DNA from 3 places in the Bacillus sp. C-3-6 genome. Region 3 is predicted to be linked to each of the others. Evidence: riboswitches for the same ligand, from Rfam matches in the RefSeq annotation. Region 3 holds a riboswitch; each other region holds the start of a gene.
The links. A riboswitch is a leader RNA that binds a small molecule or an ion and turns the genes downstream of it on or off. The one in region 3 is predicted to bind magnesium.
Positions count from the first base shown of each region.

Region 1: it holds a riboswitch for magnesium, as region 3 does, so the genes downstream of both, mgtA (magnesium-translocating P-type ATPase) here and ACW0JX_RS08045 (P-type ATPase) in region 3, are expected to answer to the same signal.
Region 2: it holds a riboswitch for magnesium, as region 3 does, so the genes downstream of both, mgtE (magnesium transporter) here and ACW0JX_RS08045 (P-type ATPase) in region 3, are expected to answer to the same signal.

Region 1 is NZ_CM137247.1:3,943,108-3,949,625, forward strand. It holds gene rnz (ribonuclease Z) at 1-364, opposite strand, end outside; gene ACW0JX_RS20145 (DUF3932 family protein) at 554-805, shown strand; gene ACW0JX_RS20150 (hypothetical protein) at 840-1,379, opposite strand; M-box (ykoK) riboswitch at 1,548-1,715, shown strand; gene mgtA (magnesium-translocating P-type ATPase) at 2,047-4,752, shown strand; gene ACW0JX_RS20160 (MgtC/SapB family protein) at 4,826-5,527, shown strand; gene ACW0JX_RS20165 (DNA polymerase IV) at 5,569-6,518, opposite strand, start outside.
Region 2 is NZ_JBSSBE010000002.1:31,051-37,568, forward strand. It holds gene ACW0JX_RS26980 (phosphodiester glycosidase family protein) at 303-1,388, opposite strand; gene mgtE (magnesium transporter) at 1,546-2,874, opposite strand; M-box (ykoK) riboswitch at 3,156-3,321, opposite strand; M-box (ykoK) riboswitch at 3,827-4,003, shown strand; gene ACW0JX_RS26990 (FtsW/RodA/SpoVE family cell cycle protein) at 4,189-5,316, shown strand; gene ACW0JX_RS26995 (MarR family transcriptional regulator) at 5,909-6,364, opposite strand.
Region 3 is NZ_CM137247.1:1,540,300-1,546,817, forward strand. It holds gene ACW0JX_RS08010 (sulfurtransferase) at 1-820, shown strand, start outside; RNA gene ssrS (6S RNA) at 937-1,119, shown strand; RNA gene ssrS (6S RNA) at 1,141-1,324, shown strand; gene ACW0JX_RS08025 (hypothetical protein) at 1,379-1,828, opposite strand; gene ACW0JX_RS08030 (hypothetical protein) at 1,912-2,223, shown strand; gene ACW0JX_RS08035 (glutathionylspermidine synthase family protein) at 2,227-3,465, shown strand; gene ACW0JX_RS08040 (DUF350 domain-containing protein) at 3,458-3,844, shown strand; M-box (ykoK) riboswitch at 4,058-4,223, shown strand; gene ACW0JX_RS08045 (P-type ATPase) at 4,559-5,284, shown strand; gene ACW0JX_RS08050 (5'-3' exonuclease) at 5,417-6,283, shown strand.

The sequences.
Region 1 (6,518 bases), 2.4 Mb from region 3:
CTGTTATCTCCACAACTTCAAGTGGATATTTCACATGTGTCGTACTTACCGATAATGCCACTTCAATAAATTGTTTAATTCCTTTCGGTCCATACACCGTTAAAGGCGTAGTTCCTCCTTGAAATGAACGGCTACCTAATAAACCAGGCAATCCAAAAATATGATCGCCATGTAAATGCGTAATAAATATTTTTTCAATGCGGCGCGGACGTACAGATGTATGTAATATTTGATGTTGCGTGGCCTCGCCACAATCAAATAACCAAGTTTGTCCTCGTTCTTCTAACAATTGTAAAGCAATTGCTGAAACGTTCCTTCCTTTTGAAGGAACACCTGCACCAGTTCCTAAAAATACAAATTCCACTTTCTTTCCTCCAGCTCTAAATATACTCTATCTCTCATCTTACGGAATGTTATTTCAAATGGCAAATTGAATTTACATAACCAATCATCTAGACAACTATATAACACGAACATTATACTTAAAAAATTTAGCAATCGTTCGTGTTTTGTGTTAAAATGATTATACTACATTTTAAGGGAGCGTTTTATTATGAAAGAAGTATTTCGTTTACAAACTGATTTTTCATCTTCATTTGATCGCTGGGTAAGTTCTTTCGTGTCTGATCACCCAGCACAATTAGAATGGACAACTTTAAAGGAATTAATCCATGAATATACAACATCACATACAAATGATACGTTACCAGCATATATTTCTTCAGCTTTAACATATTACGCCCAACGCGTTTCAACTACAAACAGTTCAGAGATTGTTATTTTTGAAAACCCTACCATCTCGTAATCTATAATAAAAAAGCACTGGTTACAGTGCTTTTTTATTTATACTTATTTAGCAAATGATTATATTCCGTCCAAAAGTCTGTATACATACTTTGATCAAACTCATCTAAAATTATCTTTTCACTTGATTTATTGAATAATTCTTTTGCTTGTAGCGCAAAAGAAACAATTTGTTTTCTATATTCATTTTCATTTACTTCTATATGAAGCCCTTCATAGTATATAGCCTTTTGATCAGTAGAAATAACTTTGACAAAATCCTTTAAAACCACATTTTCACCTATATGGTTTATAGTCCAATGAATTAAAATTGGGCATCCTAACATGGGCATAGTGCCACATCCGTGCAAAATAAGCCCCTCTTCATTTTCAATATCACAAATATATTCTTTATCTAAAGTTCGTAACAGAGCTAAAGCTGATTCACTTATTCCCCATTCCTCATCCATACCTGTTTGTGTAATAATCGTTCCATCCACATTTAAATAAATTTCCCCGTGAGAACATAAATCTTCCTGCTCATTAAACAACCACTTTTGATTCTCAATATTTATAATAAAATTTTGTGGTACCATTACAAATTCCCCTTTTATAAAAATATTTATTTTCCACATTATTTATAATTAATATCATGCATTTCATCCCATATATCTATTATAAATCCATTTAATATTTTAAAAACACAGATAAAAAAGATATTGACACTACGATTTTACAGTGCTAACATTCAACATGTAATTGAATATGGTCTCTGTTAGGTGAGGCTCCTGTATAGAGAAACGCTGCTGCCCAAAAATGTCGAGAGACGCCAATGGGTCAACAGGAAAGGTCGGAATGAAGGCCTTTTTTAACGTAGCTGGTTTCAGTACCTATGCTATACAGTGCTAAAACTCAACGAGGGAGAGGTGCATGTATTTTGTCATACACAAAAACTGTTTTTATTTATGTCTACTAGCAGTCTTTGTTGTGGACTCTTTTAACTGCGAATTCAGACCTTTACTCGTTTTGAGTAAAGGTCTTTTTACGTCTATATGCACCTTACTATGAAACAAACATAGCATATTCAGAAACTACTAAATTGTACGGAGGTGAGGAACAGTTGGCAATTGATGATTCGGCCCAGATACCCATACGTTTTACATTCATATTTCATCATGTAGGTAGGAAAGAAACTGTTCCTCACCATTTCAAATAGTTAGGTAACAGATTGTTTCCTCCTTCATGACAGAGGAGGAACTACCGATGTTTAATTTACAAAGACAAGAAACAAAGCATGCTTATGAGCAAGATAGCATGAAAACAAATAACGAATTATTAGTGGAGGTTGCAACACAAGATATAAGCTCTGCGTTAAAACTTTTAGAAACATCTCAAGATGGATTATCTAAACAAGAAGCGTCTCGTAGACTTTCTTTATATGGCCCGAACGAAATAGCTCATAATAAAATGGCACCGTGGTACATTCAGCTTCTGTTAGCATTTAAAAATCCATTTATTTTCGTTTTATTAGCTCTTGGAGCACTCTCCTTTTTCACGGATGATATGCAAGGAACAATTGTCGTATCTGTAATGGTCCTACTTAGTGCAACGATTCGATTTTCCCAAGAATTTCGTTCTCAAAAAGCTGCCGATAAGTTAAAAGCTATGGTTCGAACAACTGCGAGCGTATTTAGAATAAATGGATTTGTACATGAAATAAAAAATGTAACGAATTTAAATCGAAATTACACAACAGAAATTCCAATTGAGGAACTTGTACCTGGCGATATTATTTCCCTTTCAGCAGGTGATATCGTTCCAGCCGATGTGCGTATTGTATCCGCTAAAGATTTATTTGTTAATCAATCTTCTTTAACAGGGGAAGCACTTCCTGTAGAAAAATACGAAAACTGCTACCATACAGAAAATAAGCATATCTTACCGAAAAACATGAAAAAAAATTACAATCCACTCGATATGGAAAACCTTTGCTTCATGGGAACAAATATTGTAAGTGGTAGCGCAAAAGCTGTTGTCATCTCAACAAGTACTGATACGTATTTCGGCTCTTTAGCAAATAAGGTAATCGGAAAGCGGGTAGAAACAAGCTTTGATAAAGGTGTAAACAAAGTAAGCTGGCTCTTAATTACATTCATGCTTATTATGGCGCCTATTGTCCTTCTCATTAACGGATTCACAAAAGGAGATTGGCAAGAAGCTTTCTTCTTCGCTATTGCCGTGGCTGTTGGCCTTACACCTGAAATGTTGCCAATGATTGTAACTGCTAATTTAGCTAAAGGTGCCGTTAACATGTCTAAACAAAAAGTAATTGTGAAGCACCTAAATTCTATTCAAAACTTAGGTGCTATGAATATTCTTTGTACAGATAAAACCGGAACTTTAACAGAAGATAACGTTATCCTTGTTCGTCACTTAGATCCTAATGGAAATAAATGCAATCGCGTCTTGCAATTTGCCTATTTAAATAGTTTCTATCAAACTGGATTGAAAAACTTAATAGATAAAGCTGTTATTAAGCATACAGAGGAAAACAATACATTTGACCCATCAGCTTTTCAAAAGCTAGATGAAATTCCATTCGATTTCGCCCGCCGGCGTATGTCAGTCATCGTAAAAGATATTTCAGGTGAACATACAATGGTTTGTAAAGGTGCCGTAGAAGAAATTTTATCAATTTGCAACTACACTGAAGTGGATAAAAAAATCGTTACACTCACTGAGGAAATACGCTCAAATGTCAAAAAACTAAGCGAGACATTGAATAGTGAAGGTATGCGGGTTATTGCTGTGGCTTATAAAAAAGATAGAAACATAAATGATAAAGAGTACGCAGTAAAAGACGAAACTGATATGATTCTCGCTGGATATATCGGCTTTTTAGATCCACCGAAACCATCTGCAGCAGCTGCAATTCAAGCATTACAAAAGCATGGTGTACAAGTAAAAATTTTAACTGGCGATAACGAAATTGTTACACGAAAAGTTTGTAAAGAAGTTGGATTAGATATCGGCGAACCAATCCTCGGTTACGAGATTGATTCTTTACCAGATAAAGCATTAGCAAAACTTGCTGAAGAAACGACTGTATTTGCGAAGCTTAATCCAATGCAAAAATCTCGCATTATACACGCATTACAAGGAAACGGACACACTGTAGGTTACATGGGAGATGGCATTAACGATGCTGTAGCATTACGTGAAGCTGATGTCGGAATATCTGTTGATACTGCTACTGATATTGCGAAAGAAGCTTCTGATATTATTCTACTCGAAAAAAGTTTAACTATATTAGAAGCCGGGATTTTAGAAGGACGTACTACATTCGGAAATATTTTAAAATATATTAAGATGACAGCTAGCTCTAACTTCGGTAATGTGTTTAGCGTGTTAGTAGCAAGTGCTTTCATTCCTTTTTTACCGATGCTTGCCATTCATCTTTTAATTCAAAACTTACTTTATGATATTTCACAACTTTCTATTCCATGGGACAAAATGGATAAAGAGTTTCTAGAAAAACCACGAAAATGGGATACTGCAAACTTACGAAACTTCATTATTTGTATCGGCCCAATTAGTTCCATATTTGATATTATCACATACGTAGTCATGTGGAATGTATTTGGCGCAAATACACCGAGCGAGCAATCATTATTCCAGTCCGGTTGGTTTGTGGTTGGATTGTTAACACAAACTTTAATTGTTCACATGATACGAACACAGAAGATTCCATTTATTCAAAGCGCTGCATCAACACCAGTCGTTTTATTAACCGCTCTTATTATGGCAATCGGGATTTATATTCCATTCTCACCACTTGGTGCAGCCGTTGGTTTACAAGCATTGCCACTTAGCTACTTCCCTTGGTTAGTAGGAATACTATTAGGCTACGCTTTTTTAACACAATTCCTGAAAAAGCTTTATATTAAAAAGTTTCATAGCTGGTTGTAAAAATAAGAATGAGTGGGTATTCCCCGCTCATTCTAAAAGACATAACAGATACTTATATATGGAGGTGACCATGATGGTATGGTACGACATTGTATTCAGATTAGTTATCGCAATTATTGTAGGTGCTTGCATCGGAATGGAAAGGCAATGGAGACACCGAATGGCCGGGCTGCGGACAAATGCTCTCGTATCACTTGGTGCCTGTATATTTGTTTTATTATCCGTCATGCTTGATCATGATGCTAGCCCCTCACGCATTGCTGCTCAAGTCGTTAGTGGCATTGGTTTTTTAGGGGGTGGCGTTATTATCCGCGATGGTTTTAGTATTAGAGGGCTAAATACGGCAGCTACTTTATGGTGTGCAGCTGCTGTCGGTACTCTTACAGGCGCCGGTTTCCTCGTTGCAGCTATATTAGGTGCAGCCGGCGTGTTACTAGCAAATATACTTCTTCGTCCAATTGCTCTTTTTATGAATAAAAAATCAAAAGAAGAATCACCTGAACAAACGAACTACTTACTTTCCCTTACTTGTTCAGAAGAAAATGAAGCACATATTCGTTTTTTACTTATGCATATGGTAAGTACAGAAGGGCTCAGTTTAAAAGAGTTGTATAGTGAAGATGTAGATTCTAATCAAAAAGTTTGTATACAGGCTACATTACATTGCAAGACAAATGCAGCTATCTTAATTGAAAAAATAGTAAGTAGAATGCTATTAGAATCTGGCGTTACTGGAGCTGGATGGAAGACTTCTTTAGATTTAGAAGCGAGTTAAATAGGAAAGGTGTCATGATTTTTACTACTTCATGACACCTTCTACATAAATTTATTTTCTAACTTTTGTTGAAACGACTTCTCTTGCTTACGTAATAGTTGACTACCTCGTTGTAAAAGTGGTGTTCCATACTTATCATTAATTTGATCAATGACAGCAAGTAGCGGTTCTTTTTTTGCATCCTCTTCAAATGAAAACAAATCTAATTGTTTCACCGATTCTGTCTTCCACTCTATTTCAGTAGCTGTAACACCTAGTAAACGAACGGAATCACCATCCCAATGTTGCTTCCATAAACGGGATGCTGCTTGAAAAATATCGCGTTCTTCCCAAATCGCATTTTTCAATTGCTTACTCCGTGTTACTGTTCGCCTATCATGGTATTTAATCATAATTTGAATATTATAGCTGACAAGGGTTCGCTTTTGTAACCTTTTACTCACTGACTTTGATAAACGTTCTAACATATCAAGTAATTCTTTCTCTTCATCCATATCCTTTGAAAAAGTCATCGAGTTACCGACACTTTTATGCTGTCCCATTTGACTCGGATCCACTTCCCTATCATCTATACCCTTTGCACGCCTTTGCAAATCAACACCGTGCTTGCCAATTTTAGCGCGAATGATATGCTCGTCTCCCTTTGCCAACTGTTCAATTGTCTGTATATGAATATCATTTAATTTTTCAGCTGTTTTCTCACCAATTCCATGCATTGCTCCAACTGGACGTGGCCAAATCAGTTCTGGAATATCGCGTTTTCGAAGCACGGTAATACCAAGTGGTTTTTTCATATCTGAAGCGGTCTTTGCTAGGAAAAGATTTGGAGCGATTCCAATACTACACGGAAGCTGCAACTCTGTTAATAGTGCTTGTTGAATCATCTTTGCTATTTCAAGAGGAGAACCAAGTGCGTAGCAATCTGTAATATCTAAATATCCTTCATCTATTGAGACTGGTTGTATCTTTTCTGTAAAACGGGAAAGGACTT
Region 2 (6,518 bases), on a different replicon from region 3:
ACTCTTATATGGGTGTTTTTTCTTTATTTCTCAATATAAGAGCTATAAAAATATGCTATAGTTTTAATAGAAGTTCCCTTTTGTGCAATGAGATAAAAATACCCAACAAAAAACCCACCTATTTCCGTAGGTGGGCCTTATCTTTATTACACAATACCAAATTATACTTCCATTTTTTCATAAACTTTATGCAATTATACAATTTCTCCTTTATGTGTACTGATTTCATTTTACGGATTTTATTCATTAATACATTTTGCGGTTTTAAAATCTTTATTTATATAAGTAGCTCATACATGGGTTTAAATATTTGTACCAATATTATCTAATGTTTTGGGATTTACTTTTTCTCCATCTATTGTCATCTTTATTTTTTGCTTCGAATTTGCTGTTACCACCCAAGCATTCGGTAAATAGCGATCTTCATGAGACAATGTAGAAGGTGAATTTATAACCCTTCCTCCTAAATATAGAGTAGCAGAGGATCCTCCATCCATTGCCATTGCATTTATTGCTCCTTTTTCATATAGAATATCTTGACACTCTTTTAACGTAGCCCCTATACTATGCGTCTGTCTACCGTCAATAACTAGAAACATAATTGTACCATCTTCTTTTTGTGCCATAATACTTCGCGGTGCAGAGCCCCAGCCACCGTCTCCTTCTGTAATCATTTTTTCTCCATTTACAATTAACTGTGGCATAAATCCTGCCGCTGAAACGACTTGTTTATCCAAAAGTTGTTGGGTAGAATAATTTCCTGTTATCATTTGCCCAAACTTTGTTAAACCCGTAATAATTGTAGGGGTATTTCTATCCATATTCGTATCAATAGCTTCCCCATTTTCTATTACTATTCCAGTTGCAACATTTCCTCCACCTCTTCCTGTTTCATCAGCAAATCCACTTGCATTCACAGCAACAAGTGCATGATTACGCTTTGCCATTACGCTAATTTTTTCTCCTCTGTTAGCGCCCTGTGTTCCTTGATGGCTAACAAGTTTAACATTGAAGGGATTGCTAATAGTAACTAATTTCCCTTCAAAAAGAAAGCGACTATCTTTGTTACTTTTAATTGTTTCTACATCAATTTCTAATGGTTGATTTTTAAATTCTTCTAATCTTTTTCCTGCTATTTTTTTATAAATATGCTCATCACTGTTTGACCATTTCGGATGGTTAATTCTATCTTGCAGTTTATCTAGTTCCTTTTGGGATAGGAATGTATATTTCGCATATTGTGGATGCTGAGAAGTTAGTATACTCCCAGCCATTGTTATACGAAGCTCTCGGCCATAGCTAGTACCAAATAATATTCCTATGCCAATAAGCATGAAAATAGACAACAGTAGCAAAATTCGTTTGAAGATTTTTCTTAGATGTTTCATAGTTTTATCCTCCAGCATTCATTACATTCAATAAATCCATTAAAATATTATTTATCTCAAGACATAAGTGTTTGATTTCCTCATGCCTGAATTCCCCATTATATTTTAGCAATTAAGGCAAAATACTTATTCCAAATTTCGTTTTTTCATTGTATATTTATAAATTTAATAACGTTTTTGCAACCATGAAATAAATTACTAATCCTGTTCCGTCAACAAATGTTGTAATAAATGGACCTGAAACAACTGCAGGATCTAGTTTTAATTTTCTTAGAATCAAAGGTAAAACAGCTGCTACAAGAGAGGCCCAAATAACAATAAATAATAAAGTGATTGCTACAACTTGTGCAACTTCTGTTCCAACTCCTAACATATAAGCGCGAGTGAGCCCAGCTACCGCAAGTGCAAGTCCAAGAAGCATACCAATTGCAAATTCCTTTTTCATTACACGGAAAATGTCTTTAAATTTCACCTCTCCAATACCAATTGCACGAGTAATTGTTGCTACAACCTGTGTTCCTGTATTCCCACCAGTACCTACTAATAACGGAACAAAGAAAGCAAGGGCAACTACAGTTTCAATTTCGTCTTCAAAATACTTTAATACTGTACCTGTATATGCCTCAGCAACAAAAAGAAGTAATAACCATGGTAGACGTTTTAAGAAAATGCTCCAAATGCTAGCTTCAAAGTAAGATTGATTCAATGGTTCACTTCCGCCTAACTTTTGAATATCTTCTGTAGCTTCTGCTTCCATAACATTCATTACGTCATCAAATGTTATAATACCAATCATTTTATTATTTGCTGTTGTCACAGGTATTGCTGCTAAATTATAATTCAGGAGCTTTTTTACAACTTCTTGCTGGTCAACTTCAGCTTGTACTGAAATTACCTCTTGAATCATAATAGTAGATAATATCTCTTCATCTGCTGCTAGTAATAACTCATGTATGGAAACGATTCCCTCAAGATAACCATGACTATCAAGAACATAACTATAAGATATTGATTCTACATTTTCAGAATGTTCCCTAATGTACTTCAATGTCATTTTTACTGACCAATTTCCTCTAACTGCAACAAAATCACTTGTGACAAGACTTCCTGCCGTTTCAGGTTTGAAATTCATCAATTTTTTTACGTTATGTTTTGTAATTTTGTCTAGATACGCCATTAATTTAGCTTGTTTTTCAGGATGAACCGCTAGAAGTAAATCTACTAATTCATCAATCGGTTGTAAATTTAGTAACTTTTTAGCTTTGTTTTCAGATAAGTGAATTAAGATATTATATTTTTCTTCTGCACTCATATATTGAAGAATTTTAGAGCTTTTTAATACGGGAATCGTATTTAGCAATATGATTTGATCTTCAATTGAAAATCTTTTTACTTCTTGTGCAACATCATACGACGGAAGACGTAAAACTTTCTCTGCATCCAAATTATTTTTGGTTACAAGTAATTCTTTTAATAATTTCTTCATGTTAACTCCTCCTCATATTGCTAAGGGAGACTCTAGAGTTTCATGAGTGGTTTTGTTTTATTTTATCTGTCTTAAATTTTTTATTAAAGCAATAATAGTTACATTGCAATCAATTCATTAGTTAGAATTACCTCCTTTTTGAATATAGACAAGATAAAAATAAATAAAATTAAACAGAAAAACCTTTACTCAAAAAGGAGTAAAGGTTTTTTCACAATACAAATAAATGATTATTAAGACCGCCCTGCCAAAATCACAGAGGTGCCTTTCTATCAAATCGTATACCACTCCCTCGTTGAGTTTTAGCACTGTATAGCATAGGTTTTTATAACCAGCTACATTAAGAAGGGCCTTAATCCGACCGTTCCTGTTGACCCATTGGCGTCTCTCGACATTTTTGGGCAGCAGCGTTTCTCTATACAGGAGCCTCACCTAACAAAGTTTATTGAATTACTTCAAAATTTAAACCAGAATTTAATATTTGTCAACTGACTTTCAATTCCATTCATAAAAAAATCTTTTATAGAAAATTAAATTATATTTTATTATAAATTTAAAATTCCCCTTAAAAACATAGAATTCAAATAGATTTAATTCGAAGAAGCGTTATAAAACATATGAAACTTATTGTTTTTAATCAAATTCCAATTGTATAACAAAAGATAAATAATTAGTCATTCTTTATATCAAAAGAACAGTCTAAAAAAATCTTCTTTTATAATTAAAATCTTCTTTACTGTTTATCAAATTTATGTGGTTAAACTACTTAATCACACGATACACTACAAGTCAAAAATATGTACTTATACGGAATGATTACATACATTTTCTCTTATCATTTCTCAAAGGACTATAAAGCAATAAAATAAATAAAATTAGCAATACGGTTGCTTGACAGGCAAAAAAAATATATTTATGCTTGCTACACGAAACAAACACATAAAATTTATATTGCTTAACCTGTTAGGTGAGGCTCCTATGCAAACACAGGCTATTGCCCAAAAATGTCGAAAGACGCCAATGGGTAGAACAGGAATTGTCGGATTAAGGCTCTTCTTAAGATAGCTAAGTAATGAATTTTCATTACTTTACGTTGTATAGTGCCAAAGCTCTACTAGGGGGAGAAAAGCCTTATTTAGTCATGCCATTTTGAATCCCTCTAGTTACATACTAGGGGTATTTTTGCGTGAAAAAACAGGGAGTAAGCGATAGAATCTTCCCAAACAAAAGTCATATTTAATAATTGACGAGAACAAGATTCTATTCATAAGCAAATGGAATATTATGTTTTTTTTAAATCAGGAGGATATTAAAATGAAAAAAATATTAAAACTCGATTATCTATTGCTCCTTCCTCTATTCATAACTTGTACTTTAGGTATTATCATGATGTATAGCGCGAGCTCCATTGTCGCTGTCCAACATTACGGTTATAACAGTAGACATTTTGTTGATTCTCAATTAACAAAGCTACTTTTAGGAACAATAGGGTTAATAGTTTGTGCTTTACTCCCATATGAAATATGGAAAAAACGAATAGTCTCAATCTGTATTATGGTTGGGGGGACTTTTTTATTAATTATGGTTTTATGGAAAGGAAAAGTGGTGAATAATGCTCAATCATGGATCTTTGGAATACAGCCAGCTGAATTTCTTAAATTAGGAACAATCCTTGTAACAGCCCGTTTTTTTGCATTGCGACAAGAACAAGCTAAAAATAACTGGAGTGGTATCGGAAAACTTTTATTTTTTTTAGCTACAATTTTTTTTCTTATCTTTAAACAACCAAATTTAGGATCTGCACTTTTAATATTAGGTATAGGTTTTAGCATATTTCTTTGTTCAGGAATAAATATAAATCTACTAATCAAAAGAACTACCATCGGTTCTATTTTATGGTTACCTATTTTATATTATTTGATTCAATATAGTTTATCAGAAGTTCAAAAGACACGTATTACTACGATTTTCAATCCCTTTCTTGATGCGCAAGGAAATGGATACCAGCTTGTAAACTCTTTTATTGCCATGGGCTCTGGAGGAATCATTGGTCGTGGATTTGGAAATAGCATACAAAAAACAGGTTATCTTCCAGAACCACACACTGATTTTATAATGGCAATAGTTTCTGAAGAACTGGGATTTATTGGTGTATTTATTCTATTGGTTGGAGTTTTGACTATAGTACTTCGCTCCTTAAAAATTGCACAATTATGTGTAGATCCATTCGGCAGTTTTATAGCAATTGGTATAGGATGTATGATTGGTATGCAATCAGTTGTAAATTTAGGTGGTATTACGGGACTATTTCCTCTTACAGGTACTCCATTTCCATTTGTAAGTTTTGGTGGAAGTTCTTTAATGGTGAATTTAATAGCAATAGGAATATTGCTTAATATCTCAATTTTCAATAAAATAAGATTTCTCCCTCAGGATATATAGCTAATATACTCATATTGTCTTATTAAATAAACCGGTTTAACAACCTTCGATTATATATTCTATACTGATTTTCTCCTAGAAATATTTAACTTATGAAGCAAGCGAACAGTTTTTAGTTTATCTTCCCTTTTTATTTAGCTAGGTATTCTAAAGTACAAGGAAGCATATGTAATTGTAGTTCATCAGCAAATCAAATTAGCATTTAGTTATTCCATTAAAGAGCGCTTTAAAGAAATAATTAAAGCCTAAATTCTTATTTATAACACCGAGAATTTAGGCTTTGTATATTTAAATTCCCTTAACTTTTTAAATCCGTATTTTTTCTGAAGCTCCACTGTAAGTAAGTACAACTGAAGTCTTACCATACGCCCCATCACTATCAAATCAAAAAACACATTCTTCCCCACGGCATATAAAAAAATAAGATTTCTATTTAGAGAGTGCTTTAAAAGCTTAGCCTGATAACAATGGAGTGCTGCCAGCATTTCGGAGAAACAAGCTAAAAAAATTCAGATTAGAACAAAGCCGCATATTATCTCGCTAAAAGTATACGGTTATTTAACATTTCAAGGACGTAATAATTTTTTGTGACTTAATTGCATTTCTGTAAAGAATTTAATATATTTTTATGAATTTGCAATAATGTTTGAATTTCTGTTTCCTGAAGTTGTTCTAATGCTAATGACATCGCTTTATAGGAAGTAGAATTTTCAATAGATTTTTTTGATGTTTCTAGACCCTTCGTTGTTACTTTCAATTTTATCTCCCTACGATCTTCAGATGAGGGATTTCGCTCGATTAATCCTTGATTGACTAATTCATCCACATTTACACTCACTGTACTCTTAGGGACTGAAAGTTGTTCTGAAATACTTTTAAGGGTAATATTAGGAATTCCATAAATTGTGTTTAAGATCCCCATTTGTTGTACTGTTAATCCTAAACTAGAGGCATTTCGATTTGTAAATTTTATAATTTCTTTATTTATTGCTACAAATGACTGTACAACTTCCGCCTCTATTTTAAGGCTTTGATTTTTTTGTATCATTGCAGTAACTCCTCTCTCTCTATATAATTCATCGTTGAACTGTTTGTAAATGAACTATTTTATCATGGACTTCTTTCAGAGAAAAGTCAATTAACCCAATTCAACATAAAGCTACTTAATTCTAAAAGGGGATCTAGTCACATGTCCATTAAGC
Region 3 (6,518 bases):
CGAATGGTTACGTGAGCATATAGAAGATGAGAACGTCCGTGTAATCGATTGTCGTTTTGATTTAGCGAATCCTAATTGGGGTAGAGAAAAGTATGAAGAAGAACATATTCCTCATGCGTTATATTTTGATTTGAATTTAGATTTATCAAGTCCTATAGCAGAACATGGTGGCCGCCATCCGTTGCCAAGCATTGAAGAGTTTGCGGACAAGCTTTCGGAGGTTGGTATTGATGAACATACGACAGTAATTGCGTATGACAGTCAAGCTGGTGCAAATGCTGCTCGTTTATGGTGGTTATATAACTATGTAGGACATGAGAAAGTATATATATTAGATGGTGGTTTCCCGGTTTGGAAAGAGAAGGGACTACCGACAACAACGGAAATTCCTGTTGTTATACGAAAAACATTTAAAACAAACATACAAGATCATATGCTTGTATCGATGGAAACAGTAAGAGAGAATATCCAGGCAGGTGCAGATGTTACGTTAATTGATTCAAGAGAGCCAAAACGTTATGCTGGTGTAGAGGAACTTGTCGATCATAAAGCAGGACATATTCCGACAGCAACAAACTATTTTTGGAAGGATGGAATATTGCAATCAGGACAATTTAAGAATGAAGCTGAGCAACAAGAACGATTCCAAAATCTGTCGAAAGATAAGGAAACCATTGTATATTGTGGTTCTGGTGTTACGGCATGTCCAAATATCATTGCGTTAAAATTGGCTGGATTCCAAAATGTTAAATTGTATGCAGGTAGCTGGAGTGATTGGATTTCTTATCCAGAAAATCAAATTGCAAAAGAAGAAGATTAATCACTTGCATGCAAAAATAATTTGTATTAAAATAAGGTCACAAGCAAGAGATTGCTCGAAAAACTTTGTATTTTACACATTGGAAACAATGTGATAATATAACGACAAGTAAATAATACATCCTGCGGTGTACGTAACTTATTTATGTCTAAAACCGATGTTAGTTATACGGAAGCTCAATATTTAGCGACCATCATCAAGCCTTCCTTGTGGAGGAAGATGTACGGTAACTGTGAGGGCATCCACCTGCGAGTAGCGGGTTTTTGGACATTTACGAGGAGCGGCACGTGCGGGGGTCTTATTTCAACTAACCTTATATAAAATTCCTACGGTGTACGTAGCTTATGCATGTCTTAAACCAATAAGTTTAATATGGAAGTTCAATATTTAAATGTAGCTAACATGCCATCTTTTTAAGAAGGAAGTTACAAACATTTGTGAGAGCATCCACCTGTGAGAGCAGGTTTATGGACATCTAGAGAGAACGGCATATGTGGGGCTATATAAAAACCTTACGTTTTATACGTAAGGTTTTTTTGTTGCATAGATATATCAATATTATCTTGATTCACCTGTGAAGTTTCCGTAATAAATGTAGCACTTTCTGTCTTCATCAATCCCTCTTGAATCCAAGGAGAATTCCATAGACATGCCGTCTCGCTGAATATATATAATATCTGAATGAAGAGATGGTAAAATTTCTTCGTAGTTCCATACATCTTGACTATCTACTAAGCTTGAACTCGTTTCACTTAGTTCTCTAATTTCAAAACCGATGTGGGAGTATGTAGGGTCTGAAGGGTCATTGACGAAAACTTCTTTTTGAATATAAATAACCGCTGTTCCGTCTGGATCAACCGAAGTTGCAGTAACAACATAAGTATTTTTCTCTTTAATAAAATATTCACAAGTCATGCGTGCGATAATTTCAGAATTAGAAATATTGGCGTAGTTCCATAAAGCAGGATACCCTTTCGTTTCATCATTAAGTCGATATTCTAAGCGCATTTAATCCCTCTTCTTCCTTTTTCTTCTACTTTATCATGCCATCCTATATAATAGGAATAGAATTTAAAAAGGGGAGTGCGAAGGTGACAAAAACGAAATGGCTAGTAGGTGGTGTCGTAACATCTTTAATGACTGGCACTTTATTTGGCTGCGCACAAGATCTTCCCCCAAAACCGAATGATAATAGTTGTTCTGATTGGGATTGGGATGATGAACTTGGGGTATGGCAGTGTGATGATAGTAGTTCAGGTTATCGTGGGCATTATTTCTATGGTGGGCGATACTATCAAAATAAGTCCACCTTTAAAAATTCATCGGCGTTTAAATCGTATCAATCGTCTGCTGAATTTAAAGGTGGAATTGGAAGCGGTTCAAAGGGAGGATTTGGGGGCTAAAATATGTCGCAATACATAAGAAATCGAAAAGAATTTTATTTAAAATATCCGAATTTTTGGTCGGATTTATATGAATGTGAGTATAGTTTGTTTCATGTTTTTTCTATAACAAATCAGACTTTGGACCAATTACACTTAGCGACTGAACGAATGGGGAAAATATTTTTTAAGACTGCTAGACTGCTGCGTAATTTAAGTGACGAACAGCTTCTAGATCTTGGCTTTCCATCCGCGAGTTTATCATTCATTAGAATGAAAGGGCTTTATCCTGAATCTGTAATTTCGCGATTTGATTTTGCTGTAACAGAGGATAATAAAATCAAAATGCTTGAGTTTAATAGTGATACACCAACTTTTATTGTGGAATGTTTTCGAATGAATGGGAAAGTATGTGAAAATCTAGGCTATGATGATCCAAACTCGGATCAAGAACGATTGCTATCTTCTGGTGTAACGAAAGCAGTAATGGAAGCGACAAAGGGATTAGATAATCCAAATGTTGTTTTTACAGCACATCATGAACATATCGAGGATTGGAATACCACTATGTATTTAAGTCAGCTATGCCATGTTGAAAATAAAGTAGTGCCAATGTCAGAACTTAGAATTACAAAGGATGCTCTAGTCGATAAAGATGGGGCGAAGATTGATGTTTTATATCGCCAAACATATCCGATAGAAGATTTAATTGAGGATCAAGATCCTGAAACAGGAGATTTGGTAGGTGTGGAACTGTTACAACTTGTAAAAGCCGGAAAGCTTTTTATAATAAATCCTTTGTCAGCATTTTTACTTCAGCCAAAATCAATTCAGTGCCTTATTTGGGGGTTAGCAGAAGAAGAGGTCTTTTATACAAATGAGGAACAACAGTGGATTAAAGAATATATGTTACCTACATATTTAGAACCAGATTTATTTTTAGGAAAAGGTTCTTTCGTTCAAAAACCTTCATTTGGGAGAGAAGGAGATACAATTACGATTCGCGATAAAGACGAAAATATTATGCTTCAAAATGCATACGAAACGTATAAAGCGTCACTGCCGATATTTCAAAAGTATACCGAACTGCCAGTCGTATCCTTGGAAACAGAAAAAGGGATCGAGAAACTGTCATATGTGTTTGGTTCGTTTTTAATTGCTGGAAAAGCGAGTAGTATCGGTATTCGTGCGGGAGAAAAGATTACAGGAAATGAATCGTACTATTTACCGGTAGGTATAAAAAGGAGGGGGAAAAATGATTAATTTTTTATTATATTTAGCAGTAACACTCGGCCTTTTATGTATAGGTCTGTTCTTGATGGAAGTGACAACGAAAGTAAAGGAATTTAAGTTAATGGCTCAAGGAAATAAGGCGGTAAGCTATGTGCTTGGAGGACGATTACTTGGGTTAGCTGTTGTTTTATATTCGACAGCAGCTAATTCAATTTCACTTCTTGATATGATTTCGTGGGGAGCAGTTGGGATTTTGGCTCAAATTATCGTCTTTTATTTAGCTGAGTGGCTTACACCACGCTTTAATATAAACAAAAGTCTCGAAGAAGATAATCAAGCAGTCGGTCTTTTTCTTATGTTTTTATCGCTTTCGATTGGGATTGTAATCGCTGGTTGTATAACTTATTAAAAACTTTACGTTTAAACGTAAAGTTTTTAATTTTATCCCGCTATTTGCCGGGCAGCCCGATTGGTGAGGGCTAATAATCAGTGGGGGATGAACAAAACCCCCACTGATTAAAGTTTCACTTTATATACGTTAGTTTGCCATACCTTTTGAAAAAATTGTAGGCTACGGTTGACATCTATTTTAAATAAGAGTAACATTTTCAATGTAATGAAAATAAGTCTCTGTTAGGTGAGGCTCCTGTATAGAGAAATGCTACTGCCCAAAAATGTCGAGAGACGCCAATGGGTCAACAGGAATGATCGAATTAAGGTTTTTCTTAACGTAGCTGGTAATGTACCTATGCTATACAGTGCTAAAACTCGGCGAGGGAGAGGTCCGTAGATTTCTAATTATATTAGAAATCGTTTATTTGTGTATGTAATGGCCACTACTCTCTTAAGGGTAGGGGTCTTTTTTGTTACCAAGCTATGAGTAATTTCATAGTATAAACTATAAAATTAAACGAGGAGGTGAGGAGCATGTCAAATTCTGACTCGGTTCCGTTACCCATATACTTCAAATCAAAAATATATGATGTAGGCAGGAAACGATTTGTTCCTCCCTCTATATTTATCACAATGTAGCGTTTATAAAGCGCTAGACACTTTCACAGTAAAGTGGATAAATTGAGAAACAAAGCGTTTCTTCCTATGTTGTAAAGGAGGAGACGATAATATGTTATATGCAAACAAAACTGTGGGTAACACGTCATATAAACTAAATAAAAAATCAATAAAAGAACAAACAATGCTCCAAAAAAATAAAGATTTATTAATTGAAATTGCAACAAGAGATGTAAAATCTGTATTTGCATATTTTAAAACAACAAGAGACGGACTATCAATGAAAGAGGCGCAAAAACGTATTCAAGTATATGGCCGAAATGAACTAACTTCAAAAAGAGCAATTCTTGCAGAAGTAATGATGAAGCTTGGTGGCATGATTCCAGGTTTTTCAAAACAACGTGTGTGTGATGAATTACAACGTGAAACGATTACTGTATCTAGAGTAGAATGTTCTAGTAGTACAGGGCTAAATAGTGAACTGAAAATGATGGAGATACCAGTGCAAGAACTTGTACCTGGAGATATGATTTTTCTTTCGGCTGGAGATGCTGTGCCAGCTGATGTACGTATTATTTATGCAGATGATTTATTAGTGAATGAGTCTGTGTTAACGGGAAACGAAGCGAGTATAGAGAAGTTTGAAAGCTGCTATCACCTTGAACGTAAACGATTTATTCCATTAAAACGGATGAAAGATTATAATCCACTTGAGCTTGAAAATGTATGTTTTAAAGGTTCACATATCGTTAGTGGAAGTGCAAAGGCTGTCGTTGTTTCTACTGGAAAAAATACGTATTCAGGCATATTGCATACTTGTTGTAGTAGAACGTCTTAATGTGTTAATGGTGCTAAATATACAAAAACAATGTATAATAGACAAAGTTGAGCAAAAACGTAGAATGGTAATCTATTTATATAACCTTACGTGATAACGTGAGGTTATTATTTTTTTAATAGGAGAGGAATTATGAAAAAAGTATTATTAGTTGATGGTATGGCACTATTATTTCGTGCTTTTTACGCAACAAGTGTCTACGGACAATTTATGAAACGACAAGATGGAACCCCTACGAATGGGATTCATGGTTATATGAAACACTTGTTAACAGCTACGCAAGCGATTGAACCAACACATATCGTTACATGCTGGGATATGGGAAGTACGACATTTAGAACAGAATCGTTCTCGAATTATAAAGCAAATCGTGCAGCGCCACCAGAAGAATTAATTCCTCAATTTGATTTAGTACAAGAAATGACTGCGAAATTATCCATTCCAGTTATCGGTATGAAAGGCTACGAAGCGGACGATTGTATCGGTACGCTTGCAAAACAATACTGCAATGAAGCTGAAGTTTATATTTTAACTGGTGATACAGATTTACTTCAACTTGTTGATAAGAACGTTACGGTTATGCTTCTGCGTAAAGGAATTGGAAATTACGAATATTACACACCGGAGAAAATCATGGAAGAAAAAGGTGTAGAGCCGTGGCAAATCGTCCATGCAAAAGCTTTCATGGGAGATACAAGTGATAATTATCCAGGTGTAAAAGGTATCGGTGAAAAAACAGCGTATAAGCTTATTCAAGAGCACGGAACAGTATCCGCTGTACTAGAAAATGTAGAATCATTAACAAAAGCGCAGCGTACGAAGATTGAAAGTGATTTAGAGAACTTAAATATTTCGTTGCAATTAGCACAAATTCACTGTGAAGTTCCAATTTCATGTTTACTAGAAGAGGGATTACACACAATGGATGAAGAAAAACTTAGATTTGTTTGTGAAGAAATGAATTGGGGAAGACCTGAAATATTAATAAATATGCTATAAATAGTTTGGAAAGAGGGATGTTGCATAAGTCGAAATTTGACTTGGTGACACCTTCTTTTTGTTTTTGTAAACAGTATTATAGTAAATAAAATTATGTCGAACTCAATTTTAAATATATAAATGTTTCGACAAGATATAATGATAAAAGTTGATGGGAATAGTAATTTTTATAATGAAGTGAATTAATTTCAACATAGTTTTAGAGAGTCTTTTTTTCATGTTCACAAAGTTGTCA